Regions from separate parts of the Clostridium sp. MB05 genome, predicted to be linked through region 1. Evidence: riboswitches for the same ligand, from Rfam matches in the RefSeq annotation. Region 1 holds a riboswitch; each other region holds the start of a gene.
What was found. A riboswitch is a leader RNA that binds a small molecule or an ion and turns the genes downstream of it on or off. The one in region 1 is predicted to bind S-adenosylmethionine.

Region 1 (5,806 bases):
CATATGGAAAAAGTAAAATTACAGCTCCTAAAGTAATGGTATGTGTTCCATCACAAGCAACGGAGGTGGAAAAAAGAGCAGTTATTGATGCTGCCAGAAATTCTGGAGCAAAGAAAGTACATTTAATAGAAGAACCTTTGGCTGCTGCAATTGGTGCAGGATTAGATATAACTAAACCTAGTGGCTCTATGGTAGTAGATATTGGTGGTGGAACTACTGATATAGCTGTAATATCCTTAGGGGGAGTTGTAGTAAGATCATCAATAAAAGTAGCTGGAGATTCATTTGACGATGCTATAATAAAGTATGTACGAAATAAGTACAAGATAATGATAGGTGAGAAAACGGCAGAAGAGTTAAAGGTAAATATAGGATCAGCATTTAATGGATCAAGAAACTTAACTGCTATGATGAAAGGTAGAAATTTAATTACTGGATTACCAGATGAGGTTTCTATTACATCAGAGGAAATAATTTATGCACTAAAAGAATCAGTATCGTTAATTGTCGATAATGTTAAATTTGTATTAGAAAAAACACCACCTGAACTTGCTGCTGATATAATAGAAAAAGGCATTTTAATGACTGGTGGAGGATCTTTATTAGATGGATTAGATAAGCTAATAGAGCATGAAACAGGAGTCAATGTCGATGTTGCTAATAACTCTGTAGAAGCAGTAGCAGAGGGTACAGGCAAGGTTTTAGGATATCTAGATAAAATAGAATCTAGTCTATCAGACAAGGAAATAACTTTGATAGAGTAGTAGAATATTATACATAGTATATATAATTGATTGTAAAAGGGAGTATTTTATTGCTCCCTTTTATTTATTAACAATCTTATATGCTTCAATAATTGAAGAAGAAATCACTTTAGCCATTTCCATAACTAAATTTAGACGAATGCTTCTAGATGTGAAAATTTCTGCATTTTCACTTGAATCTATTATTCCTATTATTGAGGCAATTCCAACATCAGGTAAATTTTTACCAACACCTTTTCCAGGATGTATTGGATAATCTCTGGTATGTATTTCACCAATTGAGCTATATTCACCTAAGCAAGCATCTATACCTATAGTTAAGGATTTAGGATGCAATTTATTAATTTCATTCAATCTTTTATTTATATTTAAAGCATGTATTGGAGATTCTATTGTTCCGTACACTGGGAGAGGGAAGGCTTTTTCTGTTAGAAATGTGCCAACCATTGGACCTAAGCAATCACCAATACATTTATCTGTTCCTATACAAACTATTATAGTATTTTCCGTAATATAATTTTTAATAGAATTTGCTATTTCAATATGAGAATTATAAGAGTTATATAATACTTTACGCTTCACTAAAATTCACCCCCGCCATAAAAGTATATGTTTGATAAAGATTAATTATAATAAAATGTATAAAAATCATAAAAGAGGAAATTAATCAAATAAAAGGAGATGAAATAGAATGAAGAGATTACTATTTTCTACCATTACCATAATAATTAGTATAGTTATCCCAATATATTTTTTATTAGTGTGGGAGCCATTAAAAAGTGAAGAAGTTATTAGTGAAAATGTAGTAAAATACAATAAAGAAGAAGAGTTTATTAGTGAGGAAAAAAATAAATCTACAATTATTATAAATCAAGTAGATTCCTCTAATAATTTGTTTGGACATTTAGATAAAGCTAGAAAAGAAAAAATAAATGTATTAATTAGAAATTTAGCTATAGTAGATATAATAAAAGTTAATGACTATTTTTCGTATAGAGAAAATACAGTTAACATTACAAAAGGTATGTCTTTAGTAAAGCAAAGAATGTCAAATAAAGAATATGAAGAGTTTAAGGATATTATAAGTGATTATATTGATTTAGATATTATAGAAAAAGAAGTATAAGAAATTATTATTTAAAAAATTATTTTACTTATAGCAATATATATTTATTAAAAATTATTACAAGTTGAAGGGATGTTTATTTAATATCTAATATAGAATAATTATGACAGAAAAATTGTTAATAAAAAAGATATTAGTATTAATTAGAAGAAAATAAAAGAAAAACAGAATAAATTAAATATAGTTTCTTTAAATGAGTGAAAATTGTACTTGAAATTAAGATATAATAAATATATACTAATCATTGTCGGTTGAGAAGATACAAAGTTTACTTAACTGAAATTAAATAAATTTTAAACGGGGGAGTTCCCGAGTGGCCAAAGGGGGCAGACTGTAAATCTGTTACGTTTCGTTTCGATGGTTCGAATCCGTCCTCCCCCACCATTTGAAATTTATTAATTTATAATATGCTGGCATGGCTCAACGGTAGAGCAGCTGACTTGTAATCAGCAGGTTGTAGGTTCGATTCCTATTGCCAGCTCCATAAAATGGGGGAGTTCCCGAGTGGCCAAAGGGGGCAGACTGTAAATCTGTTACGTTTCGTTTCGATGGTTCGAATCCGTCCTCCCCCACCATTTTATAAAATTTTATTCTTATGGAAGCATAGCTCAGCTGGGAGAGCATCTGCCTTACAAGCAGAGGGTCACAGGTTCGATCCCTGTTGTTTCCACCATTTTAAAAATTAAATATGCTGGCATGGCTCAACGGTAGAGCAGCTGACTTGTAATCAGCAGGTTGTAGGTTCGATTCCTATTGCCAGCTCCAAATGTGGGGGAGTTCCCGAGTGGCCAAAGGGGGCAGACTGTAAATCTGTTACGTTTCGTTTCGATGGTTCGAATCCGTCCTCCCCCACCACAAAAGGCAAGTTTACTTGTCTTTTTTTATATTTTTAAATAATTTAATATTTTATCAGTTAAAGAATCTAAATATGTAATTATTTTAGGTTCTGTAGTTGACTATTAATATTAAAGATGATATAATCTGAAAAGTAAAATTTGATATTAGTTCTTATCCAGAGAGGCGGAGGGAAAAGGGCCCGATGAAACCCGGCAACCTACTTCAGTAATTTTGAGTGTGGTGCCAATTCCTGCAAAGTAATTTTGCAAGATAAGAAAGATTATGACTTTTAACATCTCTTCTTATCGAAGAGATTTTTTTATTTTATAAATTAAATTAATTAGAATTAATATCAAATAAAATGAAAGGAGAAATGAAAATGAGAAGATTATTTACATCAGAATCAGTTACAGAAGGGCATCCAGATAAGATCTGCGACCAAATTTCAGATGCTGTATTAGATAGTATTTTAGCTAAAGATCCTATGGCAAGAGTTGCTTGTGAAACAGCTGTTACAACAGGAATGGTATTGGTTATGGGAGAAATATCAACTAATTGTTATGTTGATATTCCAAAGTTAGTTAGAGAAACTGTAAAAGAAATAGGCTATGATAGAGCTAAATACGGTTTTGACTGTGAAACATGTTCAGTACTAACATCAATAGATGAACAATCAGGTGACATTGCTATGGGTGTTGATGAAGCATTAGAATCTAGAGCAGGGCAAAAAGATGATGTTGAAGCAGTTGGAGCAGGAGACCAAGGAATGATGTTTGGTTTTGCAACAAATGAAACAGAAGAGTATATGCCATTACCAATAGCTATGGCTCATAGATTATCAAGAAGATTATCAGAAGTAAGAAAGAACGGAACTTTACCATACTTAAGACCAGATGGAAAGACTCAAGTTACAGTTGAATATGATGATAATAAAGTTATAAGAATAGATGGAATAGTAATATCAACTCAACATAGTGAAGATGTATCTCAAGAACAAATAAGAGAAGATTTAATGGAGCATGTAATTAAAGCTGTAGTTCCAGCAGAATTATTAGACGATAGCACAAAGTATTACATAAATCCAACTGGAAGATTCGTTGTTGGAGGACCACAAGGAGATAGCGGATTAACTGGAAGAAAGATAATAGTTGATACTTATGGTGGATATGGAAGACACGGTGGTGGTGCTTTCTCAGGGAAAGATCCAACTAAAGTTGATAGATCAGCAGCATATGCGGCTAGATGGGTTGCTAAGAATTTAGTAGCAGCTGGAGTAGCTGATAAATTAGAAATTCAATTAGCATATGCAATTGGTGTTGCTAAGCCAGTTTCTATAGAGGTAGAAACATTTGGAACTGGAAAGAAATCAGAAGAAGAAATAATTTCAATAGTTGAAAAAGTATTTGATTTAAGACCAGGAGCTATAATAAGAGATTTAGAATTAAGAAGACCAATCTACAAGCAAACAGCTGCATATGGTCACTTTGGAAGAAATGATTTAAACTTACCTTGGGAAGATTTAAATAAAGTAGAAGAAATAAAGAAGTATCTTTAAAATAAAAAATGCTCCAATTTTGAATTGGAGCATTTTTATTTATACTAATACTTTACCAGCAACTATAACATTTTTTACATTTATGTCTTCATCAAATAAAACCAAATCTGCATCGAAGCCTTCTTTTATAAGACCTTTTCTATCTTCAACTTTACAATGTCTAGCAGCATTAAAAGTTGCCATTTTTACAGCTTCGTTTAATGAAAGACCAACATTTTTATATACATTTTTAATAGCTTTATCTAGAGTTAATATTGAACCAGCTAAGCTTCCACTTAAAAGTCTTGCAGCTCCATCTTTAACAACAACCTCTTGACCTCCTAATGCATACATACCATCAGGCATCGCACATGCCATCATTGCATCAGTAACTAATAAAACTTTATCAGTTGTCTTTTGATTGTAAGCTATTCTAAGTGATGGATATGATATATGGATACCATCAGAAATTGTTTCTGTAGTTACTTCGCTATCAAATATAGCACCTACAACTCCAGGTTCTCTATGAGCAAATGGTGTCATTGCATTAAATAAGTGAGTTGAGTGGCAGCAACCACATTTAATTCCTTCCATAGCTTCATCGTAAGTAGCTTTAGTATGACCTATAGAGCAAACTATTCCTTTTTTTGATAACTCTTTTATTAATTCCTTAGCGCCAGGAACTTCAGGAGCAATTGTAATTGATACAACAGCATCTTCAGCATCTCCTACCATAGCATTAAAGTTTTCTATTGTTGGAGGAATCAAAAAGTTAGGGTTTTGAGCTCCAATAGCTTTTGGGCTTATGAAAGGTCCTTCAAGATGAGCACCTAAAACGATAGCACCATCAGTACCATTTTCTTTAGCTTCTTTTATAATTTCCATTGATTTTCTTATATCATCTATTGCTACAGTCATTGTAGTTGGAGTAAATGAAGTAGTTCCATGTTTAACTATAGTTTTAGAAATCTCATTAATTGCTTCAAATGTGCCATCCATCGTATCATGACCACCAGCACCATGGATATGAACATCTATAAAGCCTGGAGATAAATATAATCCTTCTGCATCAATTATTTCATTATCATTCGTATTCTTTGGGTTTATTTCTTTGATCTTTCCATTTTCAATTAAAACAGATCCCTTTTCTATCTTATCAAGATATATTATGTTGCAATTTTTTATTATCATGTAAGCACCTCCATATTGCTAATATTGTATAATATTAAGAATTTAAAATTTTTAAATTATGATATAATTATATAATAAAATTGTAAATATTAAAATATCATTGAAAGATTTGGAGAGATAGCATGGAATTTCTAAATGGAATAGTAGAATCTATTGTATTCAAAAGTGATGATACAGGTTATGTAGTATCAAAAATAAGATCAGATAAAGAGTGCATAAGTGCAGTTGGGATAGTTCCTTTTTTAAAAGAAGGGCAATATGTTAAATTAAAAGGACAATGGGTATTACATAAACAATTTGGGCGTCAATTTAATATAGAAGAATATGAAGAAATACTACCAGATTCTGTGGAGG
Region 2 (5,806 bases), 1.0 Mb from region 1:
CCATATTTTTTCATAATATAAATTTTCAAATCTAATTGGATACATTAAATCACCGCCTTATTTTAATTCTTCTTAAAGATAACATATTCTTATATAATATAAAGTAATCTTTAAAACAATCTTATAGCTGGATTAATTGAAATTCAATAATAACTCACTTTAATTTTGTATATAATCTAACATCTTATAATTTATTATATAGTGATATTTTTTATTTACTATTCTAATTTTTAGAAAATGAACTAGATAATTCTTAAAACGATTTTCCAAATAAAATTGCTAAAGGCTTTCTATATTAACATTTTCAAAATTTTAGACTTTTATAATTTCCTAAAAAAATTTCCCTAGGAAACAACTGTTTTGAACCTAGGGAAATAATTTTATAATAACTTATTTAATACATAATCTACTTCTATATTTGTAACTACTAATAATCCCGCTTCATCTATATCAAATAAATCATTATGATGTGCTACAGCAGTATTTGAATTACATGAATTTTTAGTTCCTACTTGTATATAGGTACCTGGTACTTCTATTAAGAATTCTGCGAAATCATCTGCTCCTAGTTTCTTTGGATAGTTGGTTATTACATTTTCTTCTCCCACAATATTTTTTGCAATAAGAGCAACTTCCTTACTAACTCTTTCATCATTTATTAAAGGTGATGCATAATCTCTAAACTCAACTATAGCCTCTGCCCCATAGCTTTCTGCTATATTTTTCGCTATTTTTTCTACTGACTTATTTGTCTTTTCTCTTGATTCAAAAGTAAAAGCTCTCGTTGTTCCTTCTAATGTGACTTCTCCTGCTACTGTATTGTAAGTAGTTCCCCCTTTGATTAATCCAACTCCTACAACTACTGTATCAATAGGATCTGTTTGCCTACTTACTATTGATTGTAGATTTACTACTATTTGGCTAGCAATATATAAAGCATCTGTTGATAAATGAGGTGCAGATACATGACCACCTTTGCCTTTAATAGTTATCTTAAAATAATCACAAGATGCACAGCTAGGCCCACTAGTTACTGATACCTTACCTAAGTCTATTCCTGAAGCTACGTGAGCTCCTATTATTTCTTCTACTCCATCTAAGCATCCTTCTTTAAGAAATATTTTAGCTCCTTGTCCAATTTCTTCTGCTTGTTGGAAGAATAATCTTACCTCTCCTACCAGCTCCTCTTCCTTTTCTTTTAATATTTTTGCAGTTCCAAGAAGGCTAGCCGTATGTCCATCATGACCACAAGCATGGTTATATCCATCATTTTCAGATTTATAGTCTTCCTTATTTAAATCTGGAACCTTAAGAGCATCTATATCTGCTCTTACAGCTAAAATTCTATTTGATGCTTTTTTACCTTTTATTATTCCTAAAACCCCAGTTTCCCCAATTCTTTTATGTGGAATATTTAGTTTGTCTAGCTCTTCTTCTATCTTCTTTGCTGTATTATATTCTTTTAAACTTTCTTCTGGATACTTATGAAAATATCTCCTTAATTCAGTAATATAGTCCTTTTCCTTTATTACATAATCTTTTATATTCATAAAAATAGCCCCCTTATATTAATCACTCACAGTATTTTACTTATTTATATTCATATTGTTATAAATAGTTTTATTCTTTAATTTCTATTTCCAAGTTGGTATATAAGCCCCTTTATATACTTCCTCTATAACCTTAGCTACTTCATCTGATCTAAATGCTTCAACAACTTTTTTATAAACTTCATTATCTTTATCTTCAGTTCTTGCAACAATTACGTTTATATAAGGATTGTCACTACCTTCTTTAACTTGTTCTAAGTAAATAGAATCTTCTTTTGGATTAAGTCCTGCATCAACTGCATGTCCACCATTTATTAAAGCTGCAGTTACATCTTCTAATAATCTTGGAGTTTGAGCTGCTTCAACTTCTATAAATTTTATATTTTTAGGGTTTTCAACTATATCATCTAAAGTTGGAGTGTATCCTGCTGCCTCATTTACCTTAATAACTCCTGCTGATTCTAAAACCTTTAAAGCTCTTCCTCCATTAGTTGCATCACTTGGTATAGCAATAGAGTCCCCATCTTTTAGCTCATCAATAGATTTTATTTTATTTGAATATACACCAAGAGGAGCTATTAAAGTTTCTCCTATAACTGATAAATCAAATCCTCTATCTGCAATATCTTTATTTAAGTATGCATAATGTTGGAAAGAGTTTAAATCTATCTCCCCATCTGCTAAAGCCTGGTTTGGCTGACTATAATCTGAGAAAGGAACAAGTTCTACAGTTATCCCTTCTTTTGCAAGATTTTTTATTACAGGATTCCATTGATCACTACTTTCACCAACTACTCCTACCTTAACTACTTTATTTTCTGTTTTTGATTTTCCTCCTTGACATCCTACTAATGAAAAAAGTAATGCCCCTGATAATATTATACTTAGTAAATTTTTAGCTTTCATATTTTAAGTCCCCTTTTTATTTATTTTTTATTTTTGCTTATTGCTTTAATTTTAATGTGTTGTTTTTTTAATTACTCTATCCCCTAGCCCTTGAATTATATTTACTACAATAAGTAATATTATTACTGTTACAAAGGTTATATCTATTTGATTTCTTTGATAGCCATATCTAATTGCTAGATCTCCAAGACCTCCGCCACCTACTGATCCTGCCATAGCTGTTAATCCAACTAAGCTTACAAAGGTTATTGTTGTTGCCCTAACAATATTTGGTATACTTTCTTTTAGATACACTCTAAATATTATTTCTAAAGGTGATGACCCCATTGCCTCTGCTGCCTCTATCACCCCCTTATCTATTTCTGATAAAGCACTTTCTATTTGCCTTGAAAAGAAGGGTATAGTTCCTAAAACTAGTGGTACAAAAGACCCCCTTGTTCCAATGGCTGTTCCTGCTATAGCCCTAGTTAATGGTATTGCTGCTGCTAATAAAATAATAAATGGTATTGATCTTGTTATATTTATTATCTTATCTAAAACATAATAAACTGGTTTATTTTCTAATATACTTCCCTTCTTAGTTACCACTAATATTACTCCTAATATAAGACCTATAACAAATGATATAGCTCCTGATACTAAAAGCATAATCAAGGTTTGTCCAGTTGCTTCATAAATTTCTGATATTTTTTTTACTGCATTAGGCAATAATTTTTGTATTAAGTCTGCCATCTTTAATCACCTCAACTTCCACATTTTTTTCTTTAAGATAGTTTATAACATTATGAATTTGTTCTTCTTGACCTTTAATTATTACAATAAGTCCACCAAGTGGAGATTCTTGAATTATCTCTACATTTCCAAAGATTATATTTGCATCTACATTAAATTCTCTAGATATTATCGAAATTATTGGTTCAGTTGTACTATTTTCTAAGTATTTGAGTTTTAGTATTTTTTCATTTTCCTTAATTTCTACAACTGAAGATTTATCTTCTATTAAGTCATATATATTACTTAATAAAGAAGTACTATCTATAAAATTCTTTGTTATTTTTTCTTTAGGCTCTGAGAATACCTTAAATATATTTCCTTCTTCTACAACTCTTCCATTTTCCATAACAGCAGCTCTTGTACATATTTCTTTAGCTACTTGCATTTCATGAGTTATTATTACTATGGTTATTCCAAATTTTCTATTTACCTCTTTTAAAAGCTTTAGTATTGATTTTGTAGTTTGTGGATCTAAGGCACTGGTTGCTTCATCACAAAGTAATACTTTTGGATCATTGGCTAAAGCCCTTGCAATGCCTACCCTTTGTTTTTGTCCTCCACTTAATTGAGATGGATAAGAATTGGCCTTATCTTCTAATTCAACAAGTTTTAATAATGATGTAACCTTATCTTTTATTTCCTCTTTTGAATATTTACTTCCCTTCAGAGGATAGGCTATATTTTCGAAAACTGTTCTAGACTTCATAAGATTAAAATGTTGAAATATCATTCCTATCTTTTTTCTTTCTTCTCTAAGTTCCTTATTTGATAAATCATTAAGGTCTTTTCCATCTATAAGTACTTGCCCCTTAGTAGGTCTCTCTAAAAAGTTTATGCATCTAACTAGAGTTGATTTTCCAGCTCCACTAAAGCCTATAATTCCATAAATTTCACCTTTGTTAATATTTAATGTTACATCCTTTACCGCTTCTACTTTTTCACCTTCTGTATCATAAGTCTTGTATAAATTTTTTAATTCAATCATGTTGCCCCTCCCTCTACCCTAAAAAAGGTAATAAAAAAACTGCTTTCCTAAAAAATAAGAAAGCAGTGTAATACACTTCTATATTTCATTCTTATCTTTCAGACGCAGTAAACATCTGCAGGATTTAGCACCTTAAATCATAACTAATTTAAGTTCGTAATTCAGGTTGCCAGACTTCACAGGGCCAGTCCCTCCATCTTTCTTGATAAAAATCTATTCATTTTTTTGTTTTTCATTTCTTGTTCCTCATTATATATGTATATATTTCCACTGTCAATAGTATTTTTACTTTTTTATAAAAAGTGGACATATGTAAGAAATCCATTATATTTTGCTAAGTCATTTTAATTTAAAATAAAAAACTAAAATTAAACCTCTAAATAATTAATTACTTAGAGGTTTTTTATTTAACTATATAACTGGATAGCTCTTTAAAACTGTAACATTACCTTTTATTGAATATTCTCCTAAAGTAGCTGGGATTAAATAACTATCTCCAGTCTTTATTTTTTCTGTGAAGTCTTTTCCTTCTATTATTCCTTCTCCATCTACGCAAGTTAACATATCAAACTTTTCTATATCACTTGCATCATTGTATTGTGAATCTATAGTTATTTTTTCTATTCCAAAGTATTCATTTTTACATAGTAAGCTTTGCTTATAGCCTTCATGCTTTATTTCTTCTTTTTCACTAAGGTTTTCACATTGAAGATCAAAGTTTATAACATCTAATGCTTTTTCAACATGAATTTCTCTTGGTCTTCCATAGTCATATACTCTGTATGTTACATCACTATTTTGTTGAATCTCTGCTATTATAACACCTTCGCATATAGCATGAACTAATCCACTATTAATTAAAAAGCAATCACCTTTTTTAACTTCTATTTTATTTAAATAACTTTCCACATTATTATTTTTTATAGCTTCTTCAAATTGTTCTTTACTACAATCTTTAGTTCCCACTATTAAACAAGCACCTGGTTTAGCATCCATAACATACCAAGCTTCTGTTTTACCATAATCCCCTTCATACTTTGCAGCATATTCATCTCCTGGATGTACTTGTACTGAAAGTTTTTCTTTTGAATTAATAAGCTTTATAAGTAATGGAAATTTTTCTAAAGTAACCTTCGCTCCTACAAGTGTATGTCCATACTTTTTAATTAAATCATCGAAGCTAGTTCCTTTTAATGAACCATTTTCTACAATTCCAGTCCCATTTGGATGACATGCTATATCCCATGTTTCACCTATTTCACCTTCTGGCATATTATCTCTAAAGGATTCAAAATCTCTTCCACCCCATATTTTTTCATAATATAAATTCTCAAATCTAATTGGATACATAATCTTTCTCCTTCCTTAACAACACTTCTTAAGTAAAATATATATTTCAATATATAGATTATTAAATTAATTGATTTTCTTCAGTTATTCTATTTTATTTATAATATTTATTTTCTATAATATTTATTTTCCATAATATTTATAATAAATAATTTTCTATACATTCTCCTACGGAGTTAACTAAATATTTAACATGTTTCTTTAGTTCTTCTTCTACATGGTTAAATGTAAATGAATTTTT
Region 3 (5,806 bases), 850 kb from region 1:
CCTATGAGTGGAAATACTTTAGATATAATAACTCAAATGTCACAAGTAGGTAAGATACATAAGTTATTTAATAAGGATAGAACGTTACTACCATCAATAGAATTAGTAGAGATGGCTACCATAGGTGGAGCTAGAGTATTAGGAATGAGTGAAGATGTTGGATCCATAGAAATAGGAAAAAAGGCAGATTTAGTTTTAATAGAGACAAAATCTGTTAATATGCAACCAATATATGATTATTATGCTACTATAGTTTATTCGGCTAATCCTAGTAATGTAGATACGGTAGTAGTTGATGGAAAGGTTGTTGTTAGAGATAAGATTTTGTTAAGTGAGGAATTCACAGAAATTAGAAAAAATTTAATGAGCCTAAAGGAAAAAATAAATAAGGTTGCTAAAGAACTTTAAGGGTAGCCTATTAAATTAGAAAAGGTATTGTTGTACTAAAGATCTAGAATATTATTTAAGAAAAAGAACATATTAGAAATTTTAGGTATTGAATAAAATAAAAGCTTCTAAAGAAATGTATAATCTTTAAGAAGCTTTTTTAATTGGAAAAAATTTATATAAAGTTATTAAAATTCATTAAAAATATCTATAATTTAATTACATATACAAATAAATGGTAACTTGAATATAAAGTTAAATTTTAGCTAATATTAATATTATGGAAAAGACGTTCTAACTCAAGCTCTTGAAGCATAGCATAGGAGTAGAGTTTACCACCCATGAGGTTCTTTATTATTTCTTTTTTAGAGTATCCTTCTTTAAATAGTTTAAGGTTTTTGATTAACTTTTTTAAAGAAGAATGAGATATTTCTAAAATATTGTAAAGTTCCTTAGCTGTATAGTAATCTTTTGGTAAGAGCTTAAAAAGCTTATCTTGTAATTCAAGTTTATACTTTAAATCAGTTTCTATACAGTTATGAGGACCATGTTTCCCTCTATGGTGGTAGTTGCAAAGATATTTATAGTTTAACTTAATATCGTAGCCACCTTCGTGTTTATGAACTATATGATGAATATCCGCTTTTGATCCACAAATTTCACAGTGGTACAAAGTCATGCCTCCTTTTTATATCTTTAATAATATTATAAAATAAATTTATTTTTATTTCAAATTAGATATAAAAGTATATCATTGGGTGAGTAGGTATTTTACGCTAAAAATACGTGCATCCTAATACATAGAATTATATTGTTATAATAAAGTGTTTATATTTACTTTGTTATATTCTTAAAAAATACTTGTAAAGGTGGTATAATATACTATATAATATATATATAGTATATTATATTACGAGACTGAAGGAAAGGTGATACAGTGAGACATAGTTATGATTCATTTGATTACTGGGAAGAATTAATTAATGAAAATAAAACTATAAGAGGACATATGTTTATGGATAAGTTACCTAATGAAAAAAGTATATATATCCATAGCTTAGTTTTTTGCAAGAATAACGGACTTAATAATACATGGGCATACTTTCCAAATGAAAAAATATTGTTAGGATATATTCAATATTCATTTTTACAAGAAGCCTTTTATAAATGGATATATGGAAAGGAAAGGTTAGTTGTTAATGTCCCAAACATTCCAGTAGAAATAATAATTTCAGATGGAGAAAAAAATAAAAAAATATCTAAAGAAGAAGCAGATAATATGAGAAGACATGTAAAAATGATAAAGGAGTGTTGGGCTTTACCTAAAGATAAATTAATTAGGGCACTTCAAAAGTTTGCTAGAGACTTTAATAGAACTTGGTACGGAGACAATAGAGAATTTTTATATTTAAAAATTTTTAATACACCAAAAGAATTAGGGGAATTTGTTATAAATTCAAGCTATATGACAACAAGTGAAAGAGAATTTCAAGAGAGAACTAGCTTAATTATTTCAGATTGGAAAGAAGTATGTGAAAAAGCTGATAAAAATAAGAGCCATGGAGAGCGATTTAGAGATATTTTATTAAAATCCCTTACAGAAATAATTTAAAGGTAAAACTAATTATTGACAGTAATAATTACTAAATATATAATATTACTGTCAATAATATTTGCGGGTGTAGCTCAATGGTAGAGCCCTTGCCTTCCAAGCAAGTTACGTGAGTTCGATTCTCATCACCCGCTCCATATGCGTTATTAGCTCAGTTGGTAGAGCACCTGACTCTTAATCAGGGTGTCCCGGGTTCGATCCCCTGATAACGCACCATTAAAAGAGAGATTAATTTTATGTAATCTCTTTTTTTCTATTTATAGAACATTTAACACTAAATACTTTATTGTTAATAGTAACTTTAAAAATAAAAGACTTATATAAGGTGTTAGGAATATTTTTCATATTGACAATAGTATATTAAATTGATACTATTATAGTGCAAAATTTAAAAGTCTTATCAAGAGTGGTGGAGGGACTGGCCCTATGAAACCCAGCAACCAAGAATTTTAATTAATTCTTAAGGTGCTAAATCCTGCAGGTAAACCTGGTAGATAAGAGGCGAACTATAATTTTTTATATGTGTGAGTAAAGCTTCTGTATTTCTACAGGAGCTTTTTTTACTCTTTAGAAAATTATATTTTTATATTTATTTTGCATAATTATTGTAAGATATTTAGTTATTAAAGTTATATCCTAAAGAGTAAAAAATGTGAATATAGTGCGCGTGCAAGATTTTCCTCAGGCAAGATTCGGAAATGCACATGCGCTAAAAAAAGTCGACGGCTCGACAAGCTCGCCTTTGCGACTTTTTTAATTTTGTTATTAGAAATAATTTATATTTTAAAGGAGAGGAAGAAATTTTGAAAAACAAAGGTAATGGACTAGCTTTAATTCCATTAGGAGTATTCTTATTAGTGTATTTAGGTACATCTATAATAGCAAAAGATTTTTATGCTGTATCAGTTATTGTTCCTTTTTTAGTAGCAGCTCTAACAGCATTAATTATGAATAGAAAAGTAAAGTTTGATGAAAAAGTAGAAGTTTTTTGCAGGGGAGCAGGAAACACTAATATTTTATTAATGATATTAATATTTATATTAGCAGGAGCCTTTGCTGAAGTTGCTAAAAATATGGGAGCAGTAGACTCAACTGTAAATTTAGGATTATCTTTATTACCAAGTAGTCTATTAATACCTGGAATGTTTATTATAGGTTGCTTTATAGCTTTATCTATAGGAACATCAATGGGAACAATAGTTGCATTAGTTCCAATTGCAGTTGGAATAGCAGACAAGACAGGAATAGCAACAGCATTGGCAGTTGGAGCAGTAGTTAGTGGTGCTATGTTTGGAGATAATCTTTCAATAATATCTGATACAACTATAGCAGCAACAAGAACTCAAGGTTGTGAAATGAAAGATAAATTTAAAATGAATTTTATAATAGTTCTTCCAGCAGCAATAATAACTGCGTTAATATTCATGGTATTAACAAGAAATGCAAATGTAGTTAGTTTAGATTCTTTAAGTTTTAATATATTCAAAATTTTACCTTATATAATAGTTATAATAACAGCTTTACTTGGAGTTGATGTAATAATAGTTTTATTACTTGGAATCTTGTCTTCAGGTATAATAGGATTTATATTTGGAAGCTTTGACTTATTGGGATTATTTAATTCTATATCTGATGGAATAGCTGGTATGAGTGAGCTAATAATAATCTCATTACTTATAGCTGGAACAATAGAGATAATAAAGTTTAATGGTGGAATAGACTTTATACTTAACAAAGGACTGAAGAATTTTAAAAGTAAAAGAGGGGCTGAGTATGGTATTGCAACCCTAGTAAGTTTAGTAGATATTTGTACTGCTAATAATACAGTAGCAATAGTAACTGTTGGACCAATAGCTAAAAATATTTCAAATGAATTTGAATTAGAACCAAAGAGAGTTGCAGGAATAATGGACATGTTTTCATGTGTATTTCAGGGTATAATACCATATGGAGCTCAACTAATATCAGCGGCAGGTCTTGCAGCTTTATCACCATTTGCAATAATGAAATTTTTATTTTATCCATATCTTATGGGGATATGTGCTATAATAGCTATATATATTCATTGGAGAAATAAATAAGGCTGTTGTAAAAATTTAAATATATAAACCAAAAAACAAGGAGATAACTTTTTAGTTATCTCCTTGCTTTTTATAAGCTTTAATTTAATTCTTAACTTTTTAATTATTTATTATCCATTGTAAGAAGGCATATACTTTGAGAGGATATACCCTCACCACTGCCAGTAAATCCAAGTCCTTCTTCAGTAGTTGCCTTAACATTAATTTGACTTAAATCAATTTCTAAAGCTTGTGCTATGTTTTCTCTCATTTGTTGTATATAAGGAGACATTTTTGGTTTTTGAGCAATAATAGTTGCATCTATATTGTTTATGGAATAACCATTATCTGAAAGAAGTAATCCTACTTGTTTTAAAAGTTTTAAACTTGAAATACCTTTGAATCTTTCATCTGTATCAGGAAAATGCTTGCCTATATCACCTAGAGCTGAAGCACCAAGCAATGAATCCATAATTGCATGAAGTAATACATCAGCATCTGAATGTCCAAGTAAACCGTGCTTATAAGGAATTTTAACTCCTCCTATTATTAAGTCTCTTTCTTCAACTAAACGATGTACATCGTATCCTAATCCTATCCTCACTTTATCACCTCTAAATTAATTATAGAATTATTTTACCATAAATATAGAAGATATATTTAAAATTTATTTTTTAGAACTATAATACTTTTTTAAAGGGATAGACTTTAGAATTATTTTTTACATATTTTTTCTTAAATATTTTATTAATAAGATGATTTAATTTAATATTAAGCTTGTAAATAAAGTGAATGGTCCTAGATGAAAGTTTCTTACGTTTAAGGACGAAATCTACATAAATTATTTTTCTATTCATAAGTTGCTCCTAAAATATTAATAGACTATAAAAAGCATATATAAGTTCTAATAAATTGCATTAATTTAATTAAAGTAAATACACTTTGTTATAGTATAAGTAATTCGGTATTACAGGAACTTATATATAAAATTCAAAAATATATATGCTTTTAAATTTTCTTCATATACTGCTAATGAGATTTTACTATAAAATAAATAATACAAAATGTAATGTAAATTAATAATTAGAACATATATATTATAAAAGTCCATAATGTTTATGATATAATATATGATAGAGTGGTATAAATGTTTAATGGGAGATGATGAATTTGAAAGAAAAGATTAGAAGAGTAATAGGGATTATTTTAATAATAGTTGGACTAGCATTGATAATATCAATTGTTTATAAAAAAATGGAAACTTCAAAGAAACAAAAAGAGCTTCAAAATATTTTAGAACAAGTAATAAATGAAGATCCGAAAAGTGAGGGATCTGATAATGGTGATAAATCAATTAATGGATATAAACCTATTGCTTTAATTGAAATTCCAAGTATAAACTTATCTCAAGGCTTAGTGGAAGGAATGTCTGATAATGTACTTCAGTATTACTTAGGTCATTTTGAAGATTCAGCAAAACCAGGAGAAAAAGGAAATTTCGTGGTAGCTGGTCACAGGGTATCAGATTATTCAGAAGCATTTGTAAACTTGTACAAAGTTGAAGCAGGAGACGATATTATAGTTAAGGCAAATAAGAAAGAGTATATATACAAAATAGATGAAAATTTTATAGTTGATCCAAGTAGGGTTGATGTTTTAGATAAAACAGATGATGCAACAATTACCTTAATAACTTGTACTGTTGGAGCTAAGGAGAGAGTTATAGTAAAAGGTAAGCTTATAGAAA

Region 2: linked by a shared signal. The riboswitch ahead of ACH36K_RS04415 (methionine ABC transporter ATP-binding protein) and the one ahead of metK (methionine adenosyltransferase) in region 1 are both predicted to bind S-adenosylmethionine.
Region 3: linked by a shared signal. The riboswitch ahead of ACH36K_RS03845 (Na+/H+ antiporter NhaC family protein) and the one ahead of metK (methionine adenosyltransferase) in region 1 are both predicted to bind S-adenosylmethionine.

Annotation. Positions count from the first base shown of each region.
Region 1 is NZ_CP174370.1:3,856,611-3,862,416, reverse strand. Features, by position in the region: gene ACH36K_RS18155 (rod shape-determining protein) at 1-764, shown strand, start outside; gene yyaC (spore protease YyaC) at 825-1,346, opposite strand; gene ACH36K_RS18145 (hypothetical protein) at 1,456-1,890, shown strand; tRNA gene ACH36K_RS18140 (tRNA-Tyr) at 2,190-2,274, shown strand; tRNA gene ACH36K_RS18135 (tRNA-Thr) at 2,300-2,374, shown strand; tRNA gene ACH36K_RS18130 (tRNA-Tyr) at 2,381-2,465, shown strand; tRNA gene ACH36K_RS18125 (tRNA-Val) at 2,488-2,563, shown strand; tRNA gene ACH36K_RS18120 (tRNA-Thr) at 2,581-2,655, shown strand; tRNA gene ACH36K_RS18115 (tRNA-Tyr) at 2,661-2,745, shown strand; SAM riboswitch class I at 2,896-3,004, shown strand; gene metK (methionine adenosyltransferase) at 3,107-4,282, shown strand; gene nagA (N-acetylglucosamine-6-phosphate deacetylase) at 4,322-5,452, opposite strand; gene ACH36K_RS18100 (ATP-dependent RecD-like DNA helicase) at 5,575-5,806, shown strand, end outside.
Region 2 is NZ_CP174370.1:909,669-915,474, reverse strand. Features, by position in the region: gene ACH36K_RS04435 (type I phosphomannose isomerase catalytic subunit) at 1-45, opposite strand, end outside; gene ACH36K_RS04430 (M20 metallopeptidase family protein) at 381-1,550, opposite strand; gene ACH36K_RS04425 (MetQ/NlpA family ABC transporter substrate-binding protein) at 1,635-2,456, opposite strand; gene ACH36K_RS04420 (methionine ABC transporter permease) at 2,508-3,188, opposite strand; gene ACH36K_RS04415 (methionine ABC transporter ATP-binding protein) at 3,157-4,215, opposite strand; SAM riboswitch class I at 4,304-4,427, opposite strand; gene ACH36K_RS04410 (type I phosphomannose isomerase catalytic subunit) at 4,627-5,565, opposite strand; gene ACH36K_RS04405 (HAD-IIB family hydrolase) at 5,705-5,806, opposite strand, start outside.
Region 3 is NZ_CP174370.1:759,864-765,669, forward strand. Features, by position in the region: gene ACH36K_RS03820 (amidohydrolase) at 1-408, shown strand, start outside; gene ACH36K_RS03825 (HNH endonuclease signature motif containing protein) at 650-1,060, opposite strand; gene ACH36K_RS03830 (hypothetical protein) at 1,325-1,999, shown strand; tRNA gene ACH36K_RS03835 (tRNA-Gly) at 2,063-2,136, shown strand; tRNA gene ACH36K_RS03840 (tRNA-Lys) at 2,140-2,215, shown strand; SAM riboswitch class I at 2,394-2,500, shown strand; gene ACH36K_RS03845 (Na+/H+ antiporter NhaC family protein) at 2,803-4,080, shown strand; gene ispF (2-C-methyl-D-erythritol 2,4-cyclodiphosphate synthase) at 4,184-4,663, opposite strand; gene ACH36K_RS03855 (sortase) at 5,230-5,806, shown strand, end outside.